Regions from separate parts of the Dyella sp. 05T440 genome, predicted to be linked through region 2. Evidence: riboswitches for the same ligand, from Rfam matches in the RefSeq annotation. Region 2 holds a riboswitch; the other holds the start of a gene.
The links. Region 2 has a riboswitch for cobalamin ahead of btuB (TonB-dependent vitamin B12 receptor). Riboswitches for the same ligand answer to the same signal wherever they lie in the genome.
Positions count from the first base shown of each region.

Region 1: another riboswitch for cobalamin. It lies ahead of AC1DE1_RS19030 (ribonucleoside-diphosphate reductase subunit alpha); the one in region 2 lies ahead of btuB (TonB-dependent vitamin B12 receptor).

Region 1 covers NZ_JBFTKN010000019.1:2,394-12,814, reverse strand. Annotated here, with positions in the region: gene AC1DE1_RS19070 (glutathione S-transferase family protein) at 1-526, shown strand, start outside; gene AC1DE1_RS19065 (SRPBCC family protein) at 564-1,094, shown strand; gene AC1DE1_RS19060 (hypothetical protein) at 1,342-1,701, shown strand; gene AC1DE1_RS19055 (hypothetical protein) at 2,010-2,360, shown strand; gene AC1DE1_RS19050 (M13 family metallopeptidase) at 2,495-4,567, shown strand; gene AC1DE1_RS19045 (energy transducer TonB) at 4,719-5,564, shown strand; gene AC1DE1_RS19040 (cation:proton antiporter) at 5,625-6,878, opposite strand; gene AC1DE1_RS19035 (type 1 glutamine amidotransferase domain-containing protein) at 7,006-7,878, shown strand; cobalamin riboswitch at 8,042-8,256, shown strand; gene AC1DE1_RS19030 (ribonucleoside-diphosphate reductase subunit alpha) at 8,407-10,421, shown strand, end outside.
Region 2 covers NZ_JBFTKN010000009.1:156,236-166,656, reverse strand. Annotated here, with positions in the region: gene pgeF (peptidoglycan editing factor PgeF) at 1-167, shown strand, start outside; gene otsA (alpha,alpha-trehalose-phosphate synthase (UDP-forming)) at 352-1,737, opposite strand; gene AC1DE1_RS13515 (glycoside hydrolase family 15 protein) at 1,740-3,566, opposite strand; gene otsB (trehalose-phosphatase) at 3,538-4,308, opposite strand; gene clpB (ATP-dependent chaperone ClpB) at 4,552-7,134, shown strand; cobalamin riboswitch at 7,888-8,127, shown strand; gene btuB (TonB-dependent vitamin B12 receptor) at 8,149-10,107, shown strand; gene AC1DE1_RS13495 (hypothetical protein) at 10,172-10,421, shown strand, end outside.

The sequences.
Region 1 (10,421 bases), on a different contig from region 2:
CGGCAAGTTCCCGGTGCTCAACGACCATGCACGCGGCTGCCTGGTGCCCGAATCGAGCATCATCATCGAGTACCTCGCGCTGCACTACCCCGGCACCACCGCGCTGATTCCCCATGACGCCGATCAGGCCCGCGAAGTGCGCTTCCGCGATCGCTTCTTCGACCAGTACGTGAGCGAGCCGATGCAGAAGGTGATCACCGACCGCCTGCGCCCCAAGGCCGAGCGCGACCACCTGGGCGTGACGCAGGCGCGCGACAAGCTGCGCACGGCACTGGACCTGATCGAACTGGAATTTGCGCGTGACAACGGCAGCCGTCCGTGGGCTGCTGGCCAGCACTTCAGCATGGCCGACTGCGCCGCGTCGCCCGCGCTGTTCTACGCCAATCTGGTGATACCGCTGGAGGACGCGCACCCGCTGACGGCGGCATACCTGTTGCGGCTGATGCAGCGTCCGTCATTCGCACGCGTGCTGCATGAAGCGCAGCCCTATATGCACATGGTTCCCATGGAAACGGCGGAAGCCTGACTTCCGCCCCTCGCTATCGACATCAAGGAAGCTCCCCATGCTCATCGCACTCATCGTTGTGTTGCTGCTTGTCGCCGTCGTGCTGATCATCGCGGCGATGCGGCCCGATCAATTCCGCATCGAACGTTCCGCATCGATCAAGGCCCCGCCGGAACGCATCTTTCCCTTCATCAATGAGCTGCACCGCTGGCAGTCGTGGTCGCCGTACGAGAAGAAGGACCCTACCATGCAGCGCACGTTTGAAGGCCCCTCGTCGGGTCCGGGCGCCGCTTACGGCTGGAACGGCAACAAGAACATTGGCAGCGGCAGGATGGAGATCAGCGAATCGACGCCGTCCTCGCTCGTGCGCATCAAGCTGGAATTCTTCACGCCCTTCCAGGCCAGCAACACGGCCGAGTTCGTGCTTGAACCGCAGGGCGATGCCACTCGCGTGATCTGGGCCATGCAGGGGCGTTCGCCTTTCATGAGCAAGTTGATGGGCGTGGTCTTCAACTTCGACAAGATGGTCGGCAAGGATTTCGAGGAGGGCCTGCTCAACTTGCGCGCGCTGGCCGAGCGTCCTTCCTGATTGCGCGCTGCAACAGACGCGCAACTCGACTGCGAAACTTACGCCGCGCCTAAGCAAGCCGGCTTGCTGCTGAACGATTTGCGGTGCGCGAGTGTTGAGCGTCAACCGCCTTGGAGAACCCTCGTTCTCCGGCCTAAGTCATCCCTCCTGGGGATGACTGCAGGGGTCACACGATCCACCATGCAGAGAGCTCGCGCTCTGGACGGTGACGCCTGTCCCAACCGTCGGACCTACGAGGACATCGCCCATGAAGAACGTTTTGTCGTCACGCCGCAGCCTGCTCGCCCTCGGTCTCGTCGCCGCCTTCGCCAGTGCCGGCGCCATGGCACAGACCAGCACCACCGATGTGCCGGGTCATCCGCGCGTCAACGAGGTGAACCAGCGCCTGGACAACCAGCAGAACCGCATCCAGAACGGCGTCGCCGACGGCCAGATGAATGCCAGGCAGGCCGCCCGCGATGAAAAGCAGGATGCCAATATCGCGCAGCGCGAAAGCCGCGACGAAGCCGAGCACGGCGGTCATCTCACCAAGCAGGAACAGAAGAACCTCAACAAGTCGCTGAACAAGGACAGCACCCGCATCCACAAACAGCGCACCGGCGGCTGATCGCCTCCGTCAGACCAGTGCAACGGCCCGGCCCCTGCCGGGCCGTTTGCATTTGGAAACCGGGCCGGCAGCGCCACGCGAAGCCCGATCGTGCTTTTTGGCAAACCCGACGTTCTTTTGGCAAACCCCGCAGGCGTGCTGGCGCGAATCTATACCTGCCAGCTCAACGACGTATGGCTTGAAAGATCCGCCGCTCCCGTCAACCGCTCCACGGTTCCCGCTACCGGCAAATATCAGCCATCCCGAACAAGGCCGCGATGTCGCCCAAGCGATACGCGCCCAACTTTCGAACCTGCGAGGAATCCACCATGAAGCACATCCGCTACGGCCTGATCGCCTTCGGCCTGGTCGCCGCCTTTGCCAGCGCCGCCGCCTCGGCACAAGACAATCCGATCTATATCCCGGGCCATGGACGCATCAACCAGGTGAACCAGCGCCTGGCCAACCAGCAGAATCGCATCGACGCCGGCATCGCCGATGGCCAGATCAATGCGCAACAGGCCTTCCGCGACGAGCGCCAGGATTCCAACATCGCCGCCCGCGAAATGCGCGACATGGCCGAGCATGGCGGCCACCTGACCGCGGCGGAACAGCAGCACCTCAACCGGTCGCTCAATAACGACAGCGGCCGCATCCACTACCAGCGCAACGGGTACTGATCCCCAGCCGCCAGTGAGGCCAGCGGCCCGGCCTGCCCGGGCTCCTGGCCGTGGCTGGACCACAACTTCCAGCACTGGCCGCACCCCGCCGTCGTGCCAGTATCCCGGGACCATCATTGGGGAGGGAGTAGCGTATGGTCAGCAGGATTCTGGCGGCAGCGTGCGCATGTGCACTGAGCCTGGGCGTGGCTCACGCGGCCGATACGGCCACGGGCAAGCCGCAATACGGCGCATGGGGTTTCGACCAGGCGGGCGCCGATACCTCGGTCAAGCCCGGCAACGACTTCTTCCGTTACGCCAATGGCACCTGGCTGGATCACACGCCGATTCCTGCCGACAAGCCGGCCGTCAGCCTGCGACTGGCCATGACCGACCTCACTGAGCAGCGTCTGCACGAGCTGATGGAGGCCTCGGCGCGGGACAAGACCAACGGCGCCTCAATCGAAGGCAAGGTCGGCGCGTTCTATCAATCGTTCATGGATCAGGCACGCGTCGATGCGCTCGGTGCCAAACCGATCGCGCCTCAACTCGATGCCGTGAAGCAGGCCACCACGCGCGACGCTCAAGCGGCGCTGATGGGTCGCAGCGGCCTGGATTTCGAAGGATCACTGTTCAACATCTATTTCGATGTCGACCTGAAAGACACCAATCGCTACGCCGTCTACGTATCACAGGCAGGTCTCGGCCTGCCGGACCGCGACTACTACCTCAAGCCAGAATTTGCCAAGCAGAAAGCGGCCTACCAGGCGTACGTGACGCAGCTGCTCACCCTCGCCGGATGGCCTCAACCGGAGGCTGCCGCAAAGGATGTGCTGGCCTTCGAAACCGCCATCGCGCAGGCCAGCATCAGCAAGGTCGAGCAACGCGATCCGGTGGCGATGTACAACCCGATGAGCATAAGCGACCTGCAGAAGCTCGCGCCCGGCTTTGCGTGGAATGATTTCCTCAAGTCCGCCCAACTCGACCAGCGCAAGCAGATCGTGGTGATGGAAAAGACCGCGTTTCCCCAGCTCGCGGCGCTGTATGCGAAGACGCCCGTCGCCACCATCCAGGCGTGGCAGGCCGCACGCATTGCCGACAACGCGGCGTACTACCTCTCGACGCCCTTCCAGCAGGCGTACTTCGAGATGCACGACAAGACGCTTGCCGGCCAGCAGCAGATGGAAGTGCTGTGGAAGCGCGGCGTGCACGCGGTATCCGGCGGCGACTGCGGCGCAGGTGACCGCCTCGCCTGTTTCGGCAATCTGGGCTGGGCCGTCGGCCAGCTGTACACCGACAAGTATTTCCCCGCCTCGTCAAAAGCCAAGATCGAAGCACTCGTGGCCAACCTCAAGGCCGCCTATCGCGTGCGCATCGAACACCTCGACTGGATGGGCCCGGCAACACGCAAGGAAGCCCTGAAGAAGCTCGACACTTACACCATCAAGGTGGGCTACCCCGATCATCCGCGCGACTATTCGAAAGTCACGATGCGCAGCGATGATCTTGCCGGCAATGTATTACGCGCCGCGCAGGCCGACTGGTCGTTCAATGTCGATCGCCTGGACAAGCCGGTCGACCGCAGTGACTGGAGCATGACGCCGCAGACCAATGACGCGTACAACGGCTCGCTGCGCGACATCGTGTTTCCCGCGGCGATCCTGCAACCGCCGATCTTCGATCCCAACGCCGACCCGGCAATCAACTACGGCGCCATTGGCGGCGTGATCGGCCACGAACTCACCCATGGTTTCGACGACCAGGGCCGCAAGATCGACGCCAGCGGCGCGCTGCGCGACTGGTGGACGCCGGCCGACGCCAAGGCATTCGACGAACGCGCCAAGAAACTCGGCGCGCAGTACGACGCGTTCGAACCGCTGCCCGGCGTACATATTAACGGCAACCTCACGATGGGCGAGAACATCGCCGATCTGGGCGGCCTCACCCTTGCACTCGACGCCTACCACGCGTCGCTGCACGGCAAGCCCGCTCCGGTGATCGACGGCTTCACTGGCGACCAGCGCGTCTTCATCGGCTGGGCCCAGGCTTGGCGCGGCAAACTCACCGACGACGCCATCCGCCGCCAGGTCACCAGCGATCCACACTCGCCGCGCAAGTTCCGCGTGAATGGGCCGGTGCACAACATCGATGGGTGGTATCAGGCGTTCGGGGTGCAGCCGGGGGATGCGTTGTATCTGGATCCGAAGGAGCGGGTGCGGATCTGGTGAGAGTATCCGACGACAAGCATGTGAGCTCTGCCGGCTGACTGCAGTGGCTTGAGAAAGCCACGGGAATGCCGGCAAGCCGCCCGGCGCGGCACATTGCTGCGCCTGATCGCCATGACTAGACTGCGGCCATATTCCGGAGGGGGAATGCGTCATGGCTCGTTGGGGTTCGGCTGCCTTCGCGGCGGCCATGTTGCTGCTGGCGTCGTCGGTCCACGCGAACAGTCCGAAGGATCCCATCGAAGCCAGCATGCTGGTGAGTGGAACCGTCGAAGTTCTTCCTGACGGAAAGGTTGGCAGCTACGCGCTGTACAAGGCAGAAAAGCTGCCGCCTGCTGTCCTGGATCTCATAAAGCGCGTCGCGCCGACCTGGAAATTCGAGCTCGGCGAGGCCCATACGACACCGTTTCAGGAAAGGATGTCGCTGCGCATCGTCGCCACCAGCGCCGACGATCGCCACATGACGTTACGCGTTGCCAGCGCCGATTTCAGCGACAAGGACGAGGCGGAAGGTGCGACGATCACGTGGGCACGTCGTGTGCCGCCCGTCTATCCATCGCTTTCTCGCAACAACAACGTCTCCGGCACGGTTTATCTCCTCGTCCGTGTCGGTCAAGACGGCAAAGTCACCGATGTGAGCGCCGAACAAGTCAATCTCGGCGTCTCCGTACCAAGCGCTGCGCGGATGGCCGAATTTCGCGAAGACCTTGCCCACGCTGCCATCAAAGCGTCGAGATACTGGAAGTTCCAACTGCCCACATCGGGCAACCTGGTACAAGCGCCCTATTGGGACGCGCGGATACCCGTGGGCTTCATAATGAGCAGCGGCTCGGAGACGCCGTATGGCGAGTGGGACGTGTACGTGCCGGGTCCCCGTGAGCACATCGCCTGGGCTGAGGATTCTGCGCTAGTCGCAGAAGCGCCCGATGCCATTCCTGACGGCTCGATCCATCTGCTGGGAAGTGGCACACATTTGATTTCACAGACAGCGCCCAACTGAGTTATCGACACACGGAACGCCACTCGCTGGAGTTCCTTTGGGCATCGCCGCTAAGCGCGGTCAGCTCGAACTGGGCTCGTCCACCGAACGCGCGCCTGCATCGACATGAAACGCCGACACCATCGGCGTCGTCATCATCGTCGTCACAATCGCCATCACCAACAGGATGGTGAACATCGCACTGTTGATCACGCCCGCATCGAGGCCAACCTTGATGACGATGAGCTCCATCATGCCGCGCGCATTCATCAGCGAGCCGATGGTAAGGCTGTCGCGCCAGTTCTGACCGGAGAGGCGTGCGCCAGCTGTGCCGCCGATCAATTTGCCGGCCACCGAAACAGCGAGCACGAGCAACAAGGCGATGCCTGCTCCGCCGGTCAGCAGCTTCGAACTGGTGCTCAGTCCGGCCAGCACGAAGAACACCGGCAACAACGCGGCAATGGTGACGCGTTCAACGCGATCGATCAGGTTTTCCAGCAGGCGATCGTCGCGCGGCAGGCAGGCGCCGAACAGGAACGCACCGAATACCGCATGCAGGTTCAGCCATTCGGTGATGGCTGCGCAACCGAAGGCGCCGGCCAGCAGGAAGGCCAGCACCGCGCCGTCGGCATTGCCGTCCGGTGCGTGACGCGCCAGCAGCTTTGCGCATAACGGGCGCAGCACGAACCAGGTCAGCACGAGCAAGGCGGCCAGGCCGATCATGGTGCGCCAGAACGGCGCCCAGTCGCCATGTGCGCTGATCAGCGCCACCACGAAGGCCAACATGATCCAGGCCAGCACGTCGGCCACCGCTGCTGCCGCGATGCCGAGGCGGCCGGGCAGCGACTCGGTGATGCCGCGCTCCTTCACGATGCGCGCCATCACGGGCAATGCGGTGATCGCACACGCCGTGGCAAAGAACAAGGTAAAGCCCAGTCGACTGATGCCTGGCGGCGCATAGTCCACATACAGCCATGGCGCGGCGAGCAAGGCGAGCGCGACAGGAATCACGATGGCCAGCCCGCCGATCCACGCCGCCGGCCGCAGCAAGCCACCCTGCGCACTGGCCGGCACGCGCAACTCCGCCCCTACCACGGTCATGAACAACACCAGGCCCAGCGTGCTGAGGCTCTGCAGGTTGCCGAGGCTGTCGACGGGAAACAGCTGCTGCTGCCACTCCGGTGCGATGGCGCCGAACACGATCGGGCCCAACGCGAGACCTGCCAGCATTTCGCCAACAACTGCCGGCTGGCCGATGCGCCTCGCGAGCGCAGCGATAAGCCGCGACACCACGATGATCACCAGCAGTTGGACGAGCAGCAGCGGATGGCCCATGGATTTCCCGGTGAAATAGAGGGCCGAACGGCCAAGCCCGGAGCTTGCCTTGTATGTGCGGTGACCCGCAACATGCGTCGATCACGTCATCCGCCAGGATGCGCCCACATCGAAGGACGCCCGTCGCATGGCCCACGTACTCATCCCCGTTCCGCATCAGGACTTCGATCCCAGCGAAGTTGCAGTGCCATGGCGCGTACTCATCGAAGCGGGACATCGCGCGACGTTCGCCACGCCCGATGGCCGGGTGGCCAGCGCCGACCCCATCATGTTGAGTGGCGAAGGGCTGGATCCCTGGGGTTTCGTGCCCGGTTTGCGCAAGCTGCGCTTGTTCGGCTTGCTGTTGCGCGCCAATGCCGATGCGCGGCGCGATTACGCGGCGCTTGAGAAGGATGTGGCGTTCAACGCCCCGATCGCCTGGGATGCCATCGATGCCGAACGATTCGACGGCTTGCTGCTGCCGGGTGGACATTGCGCGCGCGGCGTTCGCGAGTATCTGGAAAGCGAGCAGCTGCAGCGCGTGACGGCTGCCTTCTTCACCGCCGACAAACCGGTGGCTGCGATTTGCCACGGCGTCGTACTGGCGGCGCGCAGCCGCGGTGCGGACGGTCGCTCCGTGCTGCATGGGCGGCGCACCACCGCCCTCACCTGGGCGCTGGAAAAATCCGCGTGGTCGCTCACCCGCATCACGCGCTTCTGGGATCCGGACTACTACCGCACCTATCCCGACGGCGCGGGCCAGCCAACGGGTTATATGTCCGTCCAGCAGGAAGTGACGCGTGCGTTGGCCAGCCCCGACGATTTCCTCGACGTACCCAAGGACGCCACCGACCATCAGCGCAAGACCTCCGGCTTGGTACGCGACAGCGACACGGACGACACGCCCGCCTTCGTCGTACGCGATGGCAGCTACGTGTCGTCCCGCTGGCCGGGCGACGTGCACCGGTTCGCCCGCGAATTCGCAGCCCTCCTTGAGACGCAGGCCGAAACGCGCCTTTGAGACGCTTTTCGGAGAGGCGGCACTTGCACTAGCCGAGAGTCGCCGCAGCGACCTCCCCTATGAAAATTTCCTAGCATTTCCTAACTCCGCCCCCATCTTGGAGTTTTCGGGCTTATCCACGGTCAATCCACAATCTGTTGGGTTGACCGACCCGGTGTAGCCCGATATGTTGTGCCTCGTCGGTGCCACTCTCAGACCTACGGTCGGAATGGCTTAATAGGGAACTCCGGTGCAAATCCGGGACTGCCCCGCAGCGGTAAGTGGAAACGAAAGCCCCCATCGCACTGGCCCTCGGCGGCTGGGAAGCGGGGGCAACTAGGCCGGGCCTCACCGCCCATGTCCACGAGTCCGAAGACCTGCCGGCACATCAGGGCCCAACGCCCTGGTGCGTAGTGACGGCTTCCGCGGGGAAGCGCGTCGATGCGCGGGGCTGCTGCCCTGCTGCTCGACCGTCCGCGAAACGTCACCTTTTTTCAGCCCTGCGCGCGGGAGCAGGCGGTTGATGACCAAGCTTGGAGCGAAGTCGCGATGCAACCTATCGATACCACCGGGCGCGAACGTGCAGACGATCGTGCCGACACTGCTTTTTCCACCGACACCGCCGTGGCCGACGCGCCGCGCACGGACGCGCCGTTCGCGCTGACCCCGCCGCACAACCCCGGCCAGATGCGCGTGACCAAGCGCAGCGGCCGCCAGGAAGTGGTGGACGTGAACAAGATCGTCCGCGCCGTCACCCGCAGCAGCGAAGGCCTGCATGGGGTCGATCCCATGCGCGTGGCGCTCAAGACCATCGGCGGCCTGTATGACGGCGCCACCACGCAGGAGCTGGATCAGCTGTCGATCCGCACGGCCGCTGCGCTCACCGCCGAAGAACCCGAATACGGCCAGCTCGCTGCGCGCCTGCTGGGCGCCTTCATCGACAAGGAAGTGAGCGGCCAGGAAATCCAGAGCTTCTCGCAGTCCATAGCGCGCGGCGCGGAGCTGGGCATCCTCAACGAGCGCCTGCGCGACTTCGTGCAGATCAATGCGCGCAAACTCAACGACGCGATCGATCCGCTCGCCACGCGCCGCTTCGAATACTTCGGCCTGCGCACAGTGTACGACCGCTACCTGCTGCGCCATCCGCAGCTGCGCAAGGTGATCGAAACGCCGCAGCATTTCTTCATGCGCATCGCCTGCGCGCTCGGCGGCAACGAGATCGGCGAGACGCTGGAGTTGTATCGCCTGCTCTCCTCGCTGGAATACATCGCCAGCTCGCCGACGCTGTTCAATGCAGGTACGGCGCATGAGCAGCTCAGCTCGTGCTTCCTGCTCGACTCGCCGCTGGATTCGCTTGAATCCATCTACGAGAAGTACGGCGACGTGGCCAAGCTCAGCAAGTTTGCCGGCGGCATTGGCCTGGCCTACTCGCGCGTGCGTTCGCGCGGCTCGCTGATCAAGGGCACCAACGGCCATTCCAACGGCCTGGTGCCGTGGCTGAAGACGCTGGACGCCTCCGTCGCCGCGGTGAACCAGGGCGGCAAGCGCAAGGGCGCGGCCTGCGTGTACCTGGAACCGTGGCACGGCGACATCGAGGAATTCCTCGAGTTGCGCGACAACACGGGCGACGACGCGCGCCGTACGCACAACCTCAACCTGGCCAACTGGATTCCCGACGAATTCATGCGCCGCGTGGAGAACGACGGCGACTGGTCGCTGTTCGATCCCAAGGTGGTGCCGCACTTCGTCGACAGCTGGGGCGAGACCTTCGAGAAGGCTTATCGCGAAGCCGAAGCCGCCGGCCTGGCCGTGAAGACGGTGAAGGCGCGCGAGCTGTACGCCCGCATGCTGCGCACGCTGGCGCAGACCGGCAATGGCTGGATGACCTTCAAGGATCGCAGCAACGCCACCAGCAACCAGACGGCGAAGGCGGAAAACGTCATCCACCTGTCGAACCTGTGCACCGAAATCCTGGAAGTCACCAATGCCGACGAAACGGCGGTGTGCAACCTGGGCTCGGTGAACCTGTCGCGCCACGTGGTGGACGGTCAGTTCGATTTCGACAAGCTCGCCGGCACGGTGCGTACGGCTGTGCGTCAGCTCGATCGCGTGATCGACCTGAACTTCTACCCGATCGACACCGCCAAGGTCGCCAACAACAAGTGGCGCCCGGTGGGTCTGGGCGTGATGGGCTTGCAGGACGTGTTCTTCAAGCTGCGCCTGGCGTTCGATTCAGCCGAAGCGCTGGCGCTGTCGACGCGCATCGCGGAAGAGATCTACTTCAACGCGCTGTCGCAGTCGAACGAACTGGCGATGGAGCACGGCGCTCACCCGGGCTTTGCGGAAACGCGCGCAGCCAATGGCGAGCTGCAGTTCGACTACTGGACCAACGCGCAGCCGAACGATGTTGCACGCTGGGATGCACTGCGCGAGTCGATCAAGGCCAAGGGCCTGCGCAATTCGTTGCTGATCGCCATTGCGCCGACCGCGACCATCGCCTCGATTGCCGGCTGCTACGAGTGCATCGAGCCGCAGGTGAGCAACCTGTTCAAGCGCGAGACGCT
Region 2 (10,421 bases):
GGTTGTGCGATCTGGCTTGGCTGGCGCGTCGCCGTTTGCAGGCGGCGGGCGTCGATCGGGTCTACGGCGGTGGCTTTGATACCCGTACCGACGATCGTTTCTATTCGTACCGCCGCGATGGCGCGCAGAGCGGGCGCTTCGCCAGCTTGATCTGGCTCGAAGGCTGAAGGGACCTATCGATCCCCTTGGACGCGACGGTCCCCTTGTAGGAGCGCACTTGTGCGCGACCGCGGAATGGCAGTGCACCTCTGGGCATCATTATGAAGCCCCTGTTGTCGCCTGGGCTGATGTTATCGAGCCCATCCGCGTGGCGGTCGCGCACAAGTGCGCTCCTACAAGGGAGAGATCACGTCAATCGGCCAACCGCCGCAAAAACGCATTCCGCCACGCCGTCACATCCTGCTTCTCCAACACGTCCATCATCCGGCGCCAGCGCGCGCGCCGCTCATGCAGCGGCATCTCCAGCGCAATACCCAGCGCTTCGGCCAGTTCCTCGGTATCGGCCGGATTGACCAGCAGCGCATCACGCAACTCCTGCGCAGCGCCGGCGAAGCGCGACAGCACGAGCACGCCGGGATCTTCCGGATCCTGGCTGGCCACGTATTCCTTGGCCACCAGATTCATGCCATCGCGCAGCGGCGTGACCAAGCCCACGCGCGCGGTGCGGTAGTAGCCGCTGAGCAGGCTGTGCGGAAACGAGTTGTTGACGTAGCGGATCGGCACCCAGTCCGGCGCCGCATACATGCCGTTGATATGGCCGGCCATGCGTTCGAGCTCGCGGCGGATCTGGCGGTATTCCAGCACGCCGCCGCGCGAGGGCGGGGCGATCTGCAGGAAGGTCACCTTGCGATGCAATTGCGGGGAGCGCTCCAGCAGGCGCGCATAGGCATGGAAGCGCTCGGGCAGGCCCTTGGAGTAATCCAGGCGGTCGACGCCAATGATCAGCGCACGCCCTTCCAGGCTCTGTTTCAGATCGTGGATTTCTTCATGCTCGTCCGCATGGCTGGCCGACTCGGCGACCTGCGCGGTGTCGATGCCGATGGGAAACACTTCAGCGCGGAAGGTGTGTCCTGCCGGGGTTCGGATGCGCCCGTCCCGGCGCATGCTCGCGCCCACCTCGAACAGGAAGTACTCCTGCAGGGCTCGCTGGTCGCGTGCTGTATGCAGGCCGACCAGGTCATAGCAGGCCAGGGTCTCAAGCAATTCCAGATGGCGCGGCAGCGCGATCAGCAGGCTGGCGGCCGGCAGCGGCGTATGCAGGAAGAAACCGATGCGATTGTGCACGCCGCGTTCGCGCAGCATGGCGGCCAATGGAATCAGGTGGTAGTCGTTGATCCAGACCAGGTCGTTGGGCCCGATCAGCGAGATCAGCTTCTCGGCGAACAGATTGTTGACGCGCAGATAGCCGGCCAGGTGCTTGCGGTCGTAGTCGACCAGGTCGGGCCGGTAGTGCAGCAGCGGCCACAAGGTGCGATTGGCGAATCCGTCGTAGAAATCGTCGTGATCCGTGCGGGAAAGATCGATGGTGGCGTATTCCACCGGACCATCGCTTTGCTTGTGCACTTCGCTGGCGGTTTGACGCGAGATCTTGCCGCTCCAGCCAAACCAGACGCCTCCGCGCTCCTGCAGGGCGGCCCGCATGGCCGACGCCAGGCCACCGGTTGCGGTCTGGTCGGGGAGTGCCACTCGATTTGAAACCACGATCAGTCGTCCCTGACCGCTGTTTCTTCCAGCCATCGTCACAATGCATCCTCCCAGCGCCTGGACAGGCGCATTGCGGCCTGGATCAGGCCCACCATCGAATAAGTCTGCGGAAAGTTGCCCCAGTGCTCGCCGTTGGCCGGTGCGATGTCTTCGGACAACAGGCCCAGGGGATTTCGCTGCGCCAGCATGTGCTCGAACATCTCGCGCGCGCGCTCCCGGCGCCCGGTGGCGGCCAGCGCTTCGATGTACCAGAACGTGCAGATGTTGAAGCTGGTTTCCGGCGCACCGAAATCGTCCGGGGCGATGTAGCGGAACAGATAGTCGCCGCGACCCAGCGCGTGGCCGATGGCGTCCACGGTGGCGATGAAGCGCGGGTCCATCGCATTGACGAAACCGATATCGGCCAGCAAGAGCAGGCTTGCATCCAGGTGTTCGCCGTCGTACGCATCGACAAAGGTGCCGAGCTTTTCGTTCCAGGCATGCGCTTCGATGCGTTCATGCAAGGCGACCGCCTCGTCATGCCAGTAGCGCGCACGGTCATCGAGGCCAAGCTCGGTGGCGATATGCGCCAGGCGATCGCAGGCGGCCCAGCACATGGCGGCGGAATAGGTGTGCACGGCGGCGCGGCCGCGATATTCCCATAGCCCCGCATCCGGTGTTTCGGCCACGCGCAGGGCCAATTCACCCATGCGTTCGAGCCGGCGAAAGGTGAGCTCGTCGCCGGGATGTTCAAGGCGGCGATCGAAAAAAATCTGCGCCGAAGCGAGCACCACCGACCCATACACATCGTTCTGCCGCTGCCGCCACGCGTCGTTGCCCACGCGCACCGGACCCATGCCGCGATAGCCGGCCAGGCTTTCCACCTGCGTTTCCATCAGGTCATGTTCGAAGGTGATGCCAAACACAGGTCCGATCTCGCCGTCGCCATCGGCGACCAGGTTGAAGACGTAGCGGATGTACTCCTCCATGCTGCGGGTGGCGCCGAGACGGTTGAGTGCGCGCACGGTGAAAGCGGCGTCGCGGAGCCAGCAGTAGCGATAGTCCCAGTTGCGGCCGGAATTGGCGGACTCGGGGATGGAGGTGGTGAGCGCGGCGACAATCGCGCCGGTCGCTTCGTACTGGCACAACTTCAAGGTGATGGCGGAGCGGATGATCGGCTCCTGCCATTCGTAGGGAACCGACAGATTGCGCACCCATTCGCGCCAATAGGTAAGCGTGTTTTCCAGCGTGTGATGGATGAAGTCCGCCGGACTTTCCGTCAGCGTTTCGTCCGGTCCGAACACAAAATGCGCGGGCTTTTCCAGGAAGAACGGCAGGCTGCGTTCGATCATGGTGGACGACACGTCGCTGGTCAGTCGCTGCACCACGCCATCGAGCATGAAGCGGATATGGTTGCTGCCCGAGGTCGTCTGCGGCACTTCGCTGCCGTACCCGCAGAGCGGGCGCAGCCGCACGCGAATCCGCGCCGAGCCGCCGATGGGCCGCACGCGCCGCGCGATCAGGACGGGATGATAGAAACGGCCGCGCGCACGAAAGCGCGGCATATAGTCGACGATCTCCACGCCCGAACCATGATGGTCGTAAAGGCGGGTCACCAATACGGCGGTATTGGGCATGTAGTGCTGTTCGGCGCGGTCGATGTCTTCCAGCTCGATCGACCAGTCGCCACCGTCGCGTTTAGGCGACAACAGTGCGCAAAAACTGGCGTCGCCATCGAAGCGCGGCAGGCAACACCAGACGATGCGACCGCGTCCGTCGATCAGTGCGGCAACACTGCCGTTGCCGATGACGCCCAGTTCCAGGGACGATTTCGCTCCTGGGTCAGGCTGGGTGTCAGGCGTTTCCTCCTGAGGAATGGGCATGCGCGAGGGCTCCATGCTTGAGTGCGTGCAGCACGCGGAACAGCCAGGCCCGCGCGGCGGCAGGCTCCGGCAGCGAATAGCGGGCCACGCTCGGTTCACGCGAACCCACGCGTACGCTCAACCCGTTCTGGAGATTGGCCGTGGCGAAGCCATGTTCGTCGGTGAGATCGTCGCCCACGTAGACCGGCAGGCGATCGCGGAACGGCCAGGCCGACATCAGCGTGGCCACGGCCGAACCCTTGTCCATGCCTTCGGGCTTCAGTTCGATGACCAGGTTGCCCGGCTGCATCTCGTAGCCGGCCAGCGACGGCAGCACTTTCTGCACGCGCTCGCGCAAACGTTCGAACATCTGCGGCGAGGTGCGGCAATGCAGGGCCACCGCCATGCCCTTGTCTTCCAGCATGACGCCGGGCAATTCCGCAACGATGGCGCCGGCGATATCGCGAACCAGCGAGCGACGGGTGGCGCCGATATGCACACCACGATAGCGACCGTCGGCGCCGCGCAATTCCAGGCCATGCAAACCCGCCATCGCCCACGGCGGATGGCCAAACAAGTCGTCGAGGTCGTCGAGCCCGCGACCGCTTACCAGGGCGAGCGCGCCATCGAGCGCGCCGTAGAGGTCTTCGACCAGTTCGCGCAGGCGCGAATCCACGCAGACCTGATCGGGATGATCGGCAAAATCCAGCAGCGTGCCGTCCACGTCAAGAAACAACGCCCAGCGGTCATCCACGCCAGGCATAGGCGGAGCCGGAAGAGGCGTCTGGGCGGACATGGCGGAGTGGGGCACGGGGGATAGCACGAGCGCAGACTATCAAGGCAAATGTGAAGGCAAGCTCTGGGTGCGGCGTGCGTTGGCTGAAGAAAAGTCGTACACCTGACGTTGACGTGGCTTGAATCACGCGCGGGTGATCCGCATCTGTTTTGGCAGTGGCAGTCAGGGATGCCCTGATCTGCCAAATCCTATTGATCGAGGGGACAACCCATGCGGATGGACAAACTCACCTCGCGTTTTCAGCAGGCCTTGGCGGACGCCCAGTCGCTTGCCGTCGGACGCGACAACAACATGCTTGAACCGGTCCACGTGATGGCCGCGCTGCTGGACCAGCAGGGCGGTTCCACGGGACCGCTGCTCACCCAGGCGCAGGTCAACGTACCCACGCTGCGCCAGCGCATCAACGAGATGGTCGACCGCCTGCCGCGCGTCACGGGACAGGAGGGCAATATCCATGTCGGCAACGAGCTGACGCGCCTGCTCAACCTCACCGACAAGCTGGCGCAGCAGCGCGGCGATCAGTTCATCGCCAGCGAATTGTTCGTGCTTGCGGCACTGGAGGACAAGGGCGAACTGGGCGCCGCGCTAAAGGCCGCCGGCGCTACCAAGGCGAACGTCGAGGCTGCCATCGAGAAGCTGCGCGGCGGCGAAAAAGTGCAAAGCGAGAACGCTGAAGACCAGCGCCAGGCGCTGGAGAAATATTGCATCGATCTTACGTCGCGCGCCGAGTCGGGCAAGCTCGATCCGGTGATCGGTCGCGACGAGGAAATCCGCCGCACCATCCAGGTGCTGCAGCGTCGCACCAAGAACAATCCGGTACTGATCGGCGAGCCCGGTGTGGGCAAGACCGCCATCGTCGAAGGCCTGGCCCAGCGCATCGTCAAGGGCGAAGTGCCCGAAGGCCTGCGTGATCGCCGCGTGCTCGCGCTGGACATGGGCGCGCTGATTGCCGGCGCAAAATTTCGCGGCGAGTTCGAGGAGCGCCTCAAGGGCGTGCTCAATGATCTTTCCAAGCAGGAAGGTCGCGTCATTCTCTTCATCGACGAGCTGCACACCATGGTCGGCGCCGGCAAGGCCGATGGCGCCATGGATGCCGGCAATATGCTCAAGCCCGCGCTGGCGCGCGGCGAGCTGCATTGCATCGGCGCCACCACGCTGGACGAATACCGCAAGTACATCGAGAAGGATGCCGCGCTGGAGCGCCGCTTCCAGAAGGTCTACGTAGGCGAGCCCAGCGTGGAAGACACCATCGCCATCCTGCGCGGCCTGAAAGAGCGCTACGCCGTGCATCACGGCGTGGAGATCACCGATCCGGCCATCGTCGCGGCGGCCACGCTGTCCAACCGCTATATCCCCGATCGCCAGCTGCCGGACAAGGCCATCGACCTGATGGACGAGGCGGCCTCGCGCATCCGCATGGAAATCGATTCCAAGCCGGAGGAGCTTGATCGCCTGGAGCGTCGCCTCATCCAGTTGAAGATCCAGCGCGAGATGCTCAAGAAGGAAACCGACGACGCGTCCAGGAAGCGCCTCGCCGATCTGGAAAGCGACATCGAAAAGCTCGAGCGCGAGTTCTCCGATCTCAACGAGATCTGGAAGTCCGAAAAGGCCGCGCTGCAGGGCGCGACCAAGGTGAAGGAACAGATCGAAGCCGCGCGCGTGGAACTGGACGCCGCCCAGCGTCAGCAGGACTACGCCAAGATGAGCGAGATCCAATACGGCAAGCTGCCGGAGCTGGAAAAGCAGCTCGCCGCCGCACAAGCTGCGGAAAAGCAGGACTTCAAGCTGGTGCAGGATCGCGTGACCGAGGAGGAAATCGCCGAGGTCGTGTCGCGCTGGACGGGTATCCCCGTCAACAAGATGCTCGAAGGCGAGCGCGACAAGCTGCTGCATATGGAAGACGCGTTGCATAAGCGCGTGGTCGGCCAGGATGAAGCCGTGCGTGCGGTGTCCGATGCGATTCGCCGTTCCCGTGCTGGCCTTTCCGATCCCAATCGCCCCAATGGCTCGTTCCTCTTCCTCGGCCCCACCGGCGTGGGCAAGACCGAACTGTGCAAGGCGCTGGCCGAGTTCATGTTCGACACGCAGGATGCGATGGTGCGCATCGACATGAGCGAGTTCATGGAGAAGCACTCCGTGAGCCGCCTGATCGGTGCGCCTCCGGGCTATGTGGGCTACGAAGAAGGCGGCTATCTCACCGAGGCAGTGCGTCGTCGTCCGTACAGCGTGATTCTGCTGGACGAGGTGGAGAAGGCGCATCCGGATGTGTTCAACATCCTGCTGCAGGTGCTGGACGATGGTCGCCTCACCGACGGCCAGGGTCGCACAGTGGATTTCCGCAATACCGTCATCGTGATGACCTCCAACCTTGGCTCGCAGATGATCCAGGAGCAGGCGGGCGACAGCGAAGCGGACTATCTGCAGATGAAGGCAGCGGTGCTGGGCGTGGTGCAGGCGCACTTCCGCCCGGAGTTCATCAACCGACTCGATGAGCTGGTGGTGTTCCGCCCGCTGGAGAAGAAGCAGATCCGCAAGATCGCGCTGATCCAGCTGACCTATCTGGAGAAGCGTCTGGCCGAGCGTCAGCTACGGATGGAGATCAGTGACAAGGCGCTGGATTTGCTGGGCAACGTGGGCTTCGATCCGGTGTATGGCGCGCGGCCGTTGAAGCGGGCGATCCAGCAGCAGCTGGAGAATCCGCTGGCGCGGCAGATCCTGGAAGGGAAGTTTGCTGCTGGCGCGACCATCGTGGTGGAGGCGGAGCAGGGGCATTTGGTGTTCCACACGCAGTAACGCGCGGTTTGGATGTTGATGGTTGTGGCGCCCGTCCTGTGCGAACAGGGCGGGCGTTTTGTTTTGCGTGGCCTTTCAAAGGCGCGCCGCTTTGCTCCCTCTCCCCGCCGGGGAGAGGGCTGGGGTGAGGGGCGGGTGCTCGCGGGAACCTTTCTATTCGTCATCCCGGCGCAGGCCGGAAGCGCTCTTCAACAGCTGAAGGCTGGTCATCCAGAACCTCGGTCTTTGGTTCTAGCGATACGGCGACCTGGCTCGCCTGCCGCGGGCTTCCGTGCCGCTGCCGCGGCCCGGGTTACTTTTCTTTGCTTGCCCACGCACGCGCAGGAGCGCGTGCGAACGGCGAAGCCGGCCCGCAGGGCGGAGGGCAGGATGCCCGGAGTGAAGAAAAGTAACCAAAAGAAAGGGCCCCCCGGATGACGCGCCTTCCGGGTCTTCGACCCTCCAGGTGAGCGTGCGGGCTCCGGGTTTTTTCGACAGGACATCCCTGTCCTGTCGAAAAATTGGCCGCATCCCTGCGGCCACCCTGCGGGCTTTCCTCCACCCGCCCGCCGCGTCATACGGGGACCCCCAAGAGCCAAGAGCCGGAGCCAAGAGCCGCAGATCTATTGTGGGAGCGCACCCTGTGCGCGACGAACCTACGGAGCGATACATCCCAGCGTGGCTGTCGCGCACAGGGTGCGCTCCCACAGGAAGGCGTGCACGGACGAAACGGGGGAGACGGCTCACCCCAACGGCCCCAGCCCCCACTCTGCTACCATGCGCCCCACCTGAGGTGACCCCCAGCCAGTCGGTTGGGAGTTGAAACGGGAATCCGGTGCGGCGCTGATGCGCCTATTCCGGAGCTGCCCCCGCAACGGTAGGCAGGCGCGATCCAGATGGGGATCGACGGAGCGACATCGAGCCACTGTGCCAAGCGCATGGGAAGGCGTCGTTCCGGAAGACATTGCGTCTTCGCCCGCGAGCCCGGAGACCGGCCTTGAGGTACGACCAGACAGGCGGTGGGCCGTGTCATGGATGTCGTGCACGCGCACGGCCGCCACGCTCCTCCTGCCTGTCTATTTCCCATGCGTTCCGCGCGGGCAGGCGCGGTTGAGGAGCAGTACTTTGACCATCCGACTTTCCATGATCCGTCGCGCCGCACTGGCGACGGCACTTTCGACCATCGTCTTCCCGGCGTTCGCCGACGACACGACCAACCTCGACGGCGTGGTGGTGACGGCCACGCGTACCGAGCAGACGCAGAACCAGACGTTGTCCGCGGTGACGGTGATCGACCGCGCCGATATCGAACGCCTGCAGCCGTCTTCGCTGGCAGACCTGCTGCGCGGCACGCCTGGCATGCAGATTGCCAACAACGGCGGCCCCGGCAAGGCAACCAGCGCGTTCCTGCGTGGCACCGAAGCCGACCACGTGCTGGTGATGATCGACGGCGTCAAGATCGGCTCGGCGACGCTGGGCACGGCGGCGTTGCAGGACATCCCGGTCGACCAGATCGAGCGCATCGAAATCGTGCGCGGCCCGTTCTCCAGCCTGTACGGCTCCGAAGCGATCGGCGGCGTGATCCAGATTTTCACGCGTCGCCCGGAAGGCGCCTTCGTGCCGTCCTTCAGCCTGGGCGTCGGCAGCTATAGCCATCTGAACGGCTCGGCCGGTTTTGCCGGCAAGAGCGGCGACGGCTGGTACTCGCTGGAGGCCTCGCACGATCAGACGCACGGCATCAATTCCTGCCGCGTGGGTGCAGCTGAAGTGGGCGCAGCCTGCTTTGCCGACCAGCCGGACAAGGATGGCTATCGCAACAATGCGCTGACCCTGCAGGGCGGCTACAAGTTCGACGAACAGTGGGATGCCGATGTGCGCCTGTTCCGCAGCGAAGGCCACAACTACTACGACGGCACGTACACCGACTCCGACAAGAGCGCCACGCAAGTGGTGGGCGGCAGCGTGCACTATCGTCCGGCGTCCAATGTGAAGCTCACGCTCAGCCTCGGCACCAGCGGCGATTTCAGCAAGGACTTCTACCAGGGCGTGTACGTCGATCGTTTCGACACGCATCGCGATCTGGGTTCGTTCCAGGCCGATATCGGTTTCTGGGGCGGCCTGCTGACGACCGGCTTCGACTGGCAGCGCGACCACGTGGACAGCACCGCCGGTTACATGAATGCGTTTACCGGCGAGCCGGTGAACAGCCGCATCGACCGCGGCGGCTTCGTGCAGTGGCAGCAGACCTTCGGCAGCCAGTCGGTGCAGGCCAGCGTGCGTCACGACGACAACAGCCAGTTCGGCAGCAAGAACACCGGCAGCCTGTTGTGGGGCTGGGACTTCACCCAAACCCTGCGCCTCACCGCGAGCTATGGCACCGCGTTCAAGGCGCCGACCTTCAACGATTTGTACTACCCGTTCTACGGCGACCCGAATCTCAAGCCGGAACGTTCGAGGAACTTCGAACTCGGCCTGCGCGGCAGCTACGACTGGGGCTACTGGTCGTTGAACGCGTTCCGCAACAACGTGACCGACCTGATCACCTACGACGCCGCCACCCAGGCGCCGGGCAATGTGGACCAGGCGCGCATCCGTGGTGCGGAAGGCGTGGTGAGCGGGCACGTGCTGGGCTGGCTGGTGACGGGCACGGCCACCTGGCTGGACCCACGCGACGAGTCGACCGCGTACGAAGGCAACCTGCTGCCGCGCCGTGCGCGCCAGACCGGCAATATCGACCTCGATCGCAGCTTCGGCGACTTCAGCGTGGGTGGCACGTGGTTCGTCTCGGGCCGTCGCTACGATGATCTGGCCAACCAGCATCCGCTGGGCGGCTACGCCATCACCAACCTGCGCGTAGCCTATGCCATCTCGCGCGATTTCAAGCTGCAACTGGCATTGAACAACGCCTTCGGCAAGGACTACGAGACCGCCTGGTACTTCAACCAGCCAGGTCGCAACTACATGTTGACCCTGCGTTATCAGCCCGCGCAGTAATCCATGACGCCGGGGCCCGCGAAGGCCCCGGCGTTTTTCCATGCATTCGACCAGGAGTCGTTTCGTGAAAGCTCTTTCCGGTTCCCGTTTCAACGCGCTGTGGCTGGTACTGGTCGCGGTGATGATCGCCACCCGCTTCAAGCATTTCGGCGACACGCTGCATCTGCCTGATGCTTCGATGGCGTTGTTCTTCCTTGGTGGTCTCTATCTGCGCCGCCATTGGACCTTCGTGGTGATGGTGCTGCTTGCGGTGGCGCTGGACTGGATTTCGATCAGCTACGCGGGCGTGAGCGCCTTCTGCGTGACGCTGGCGT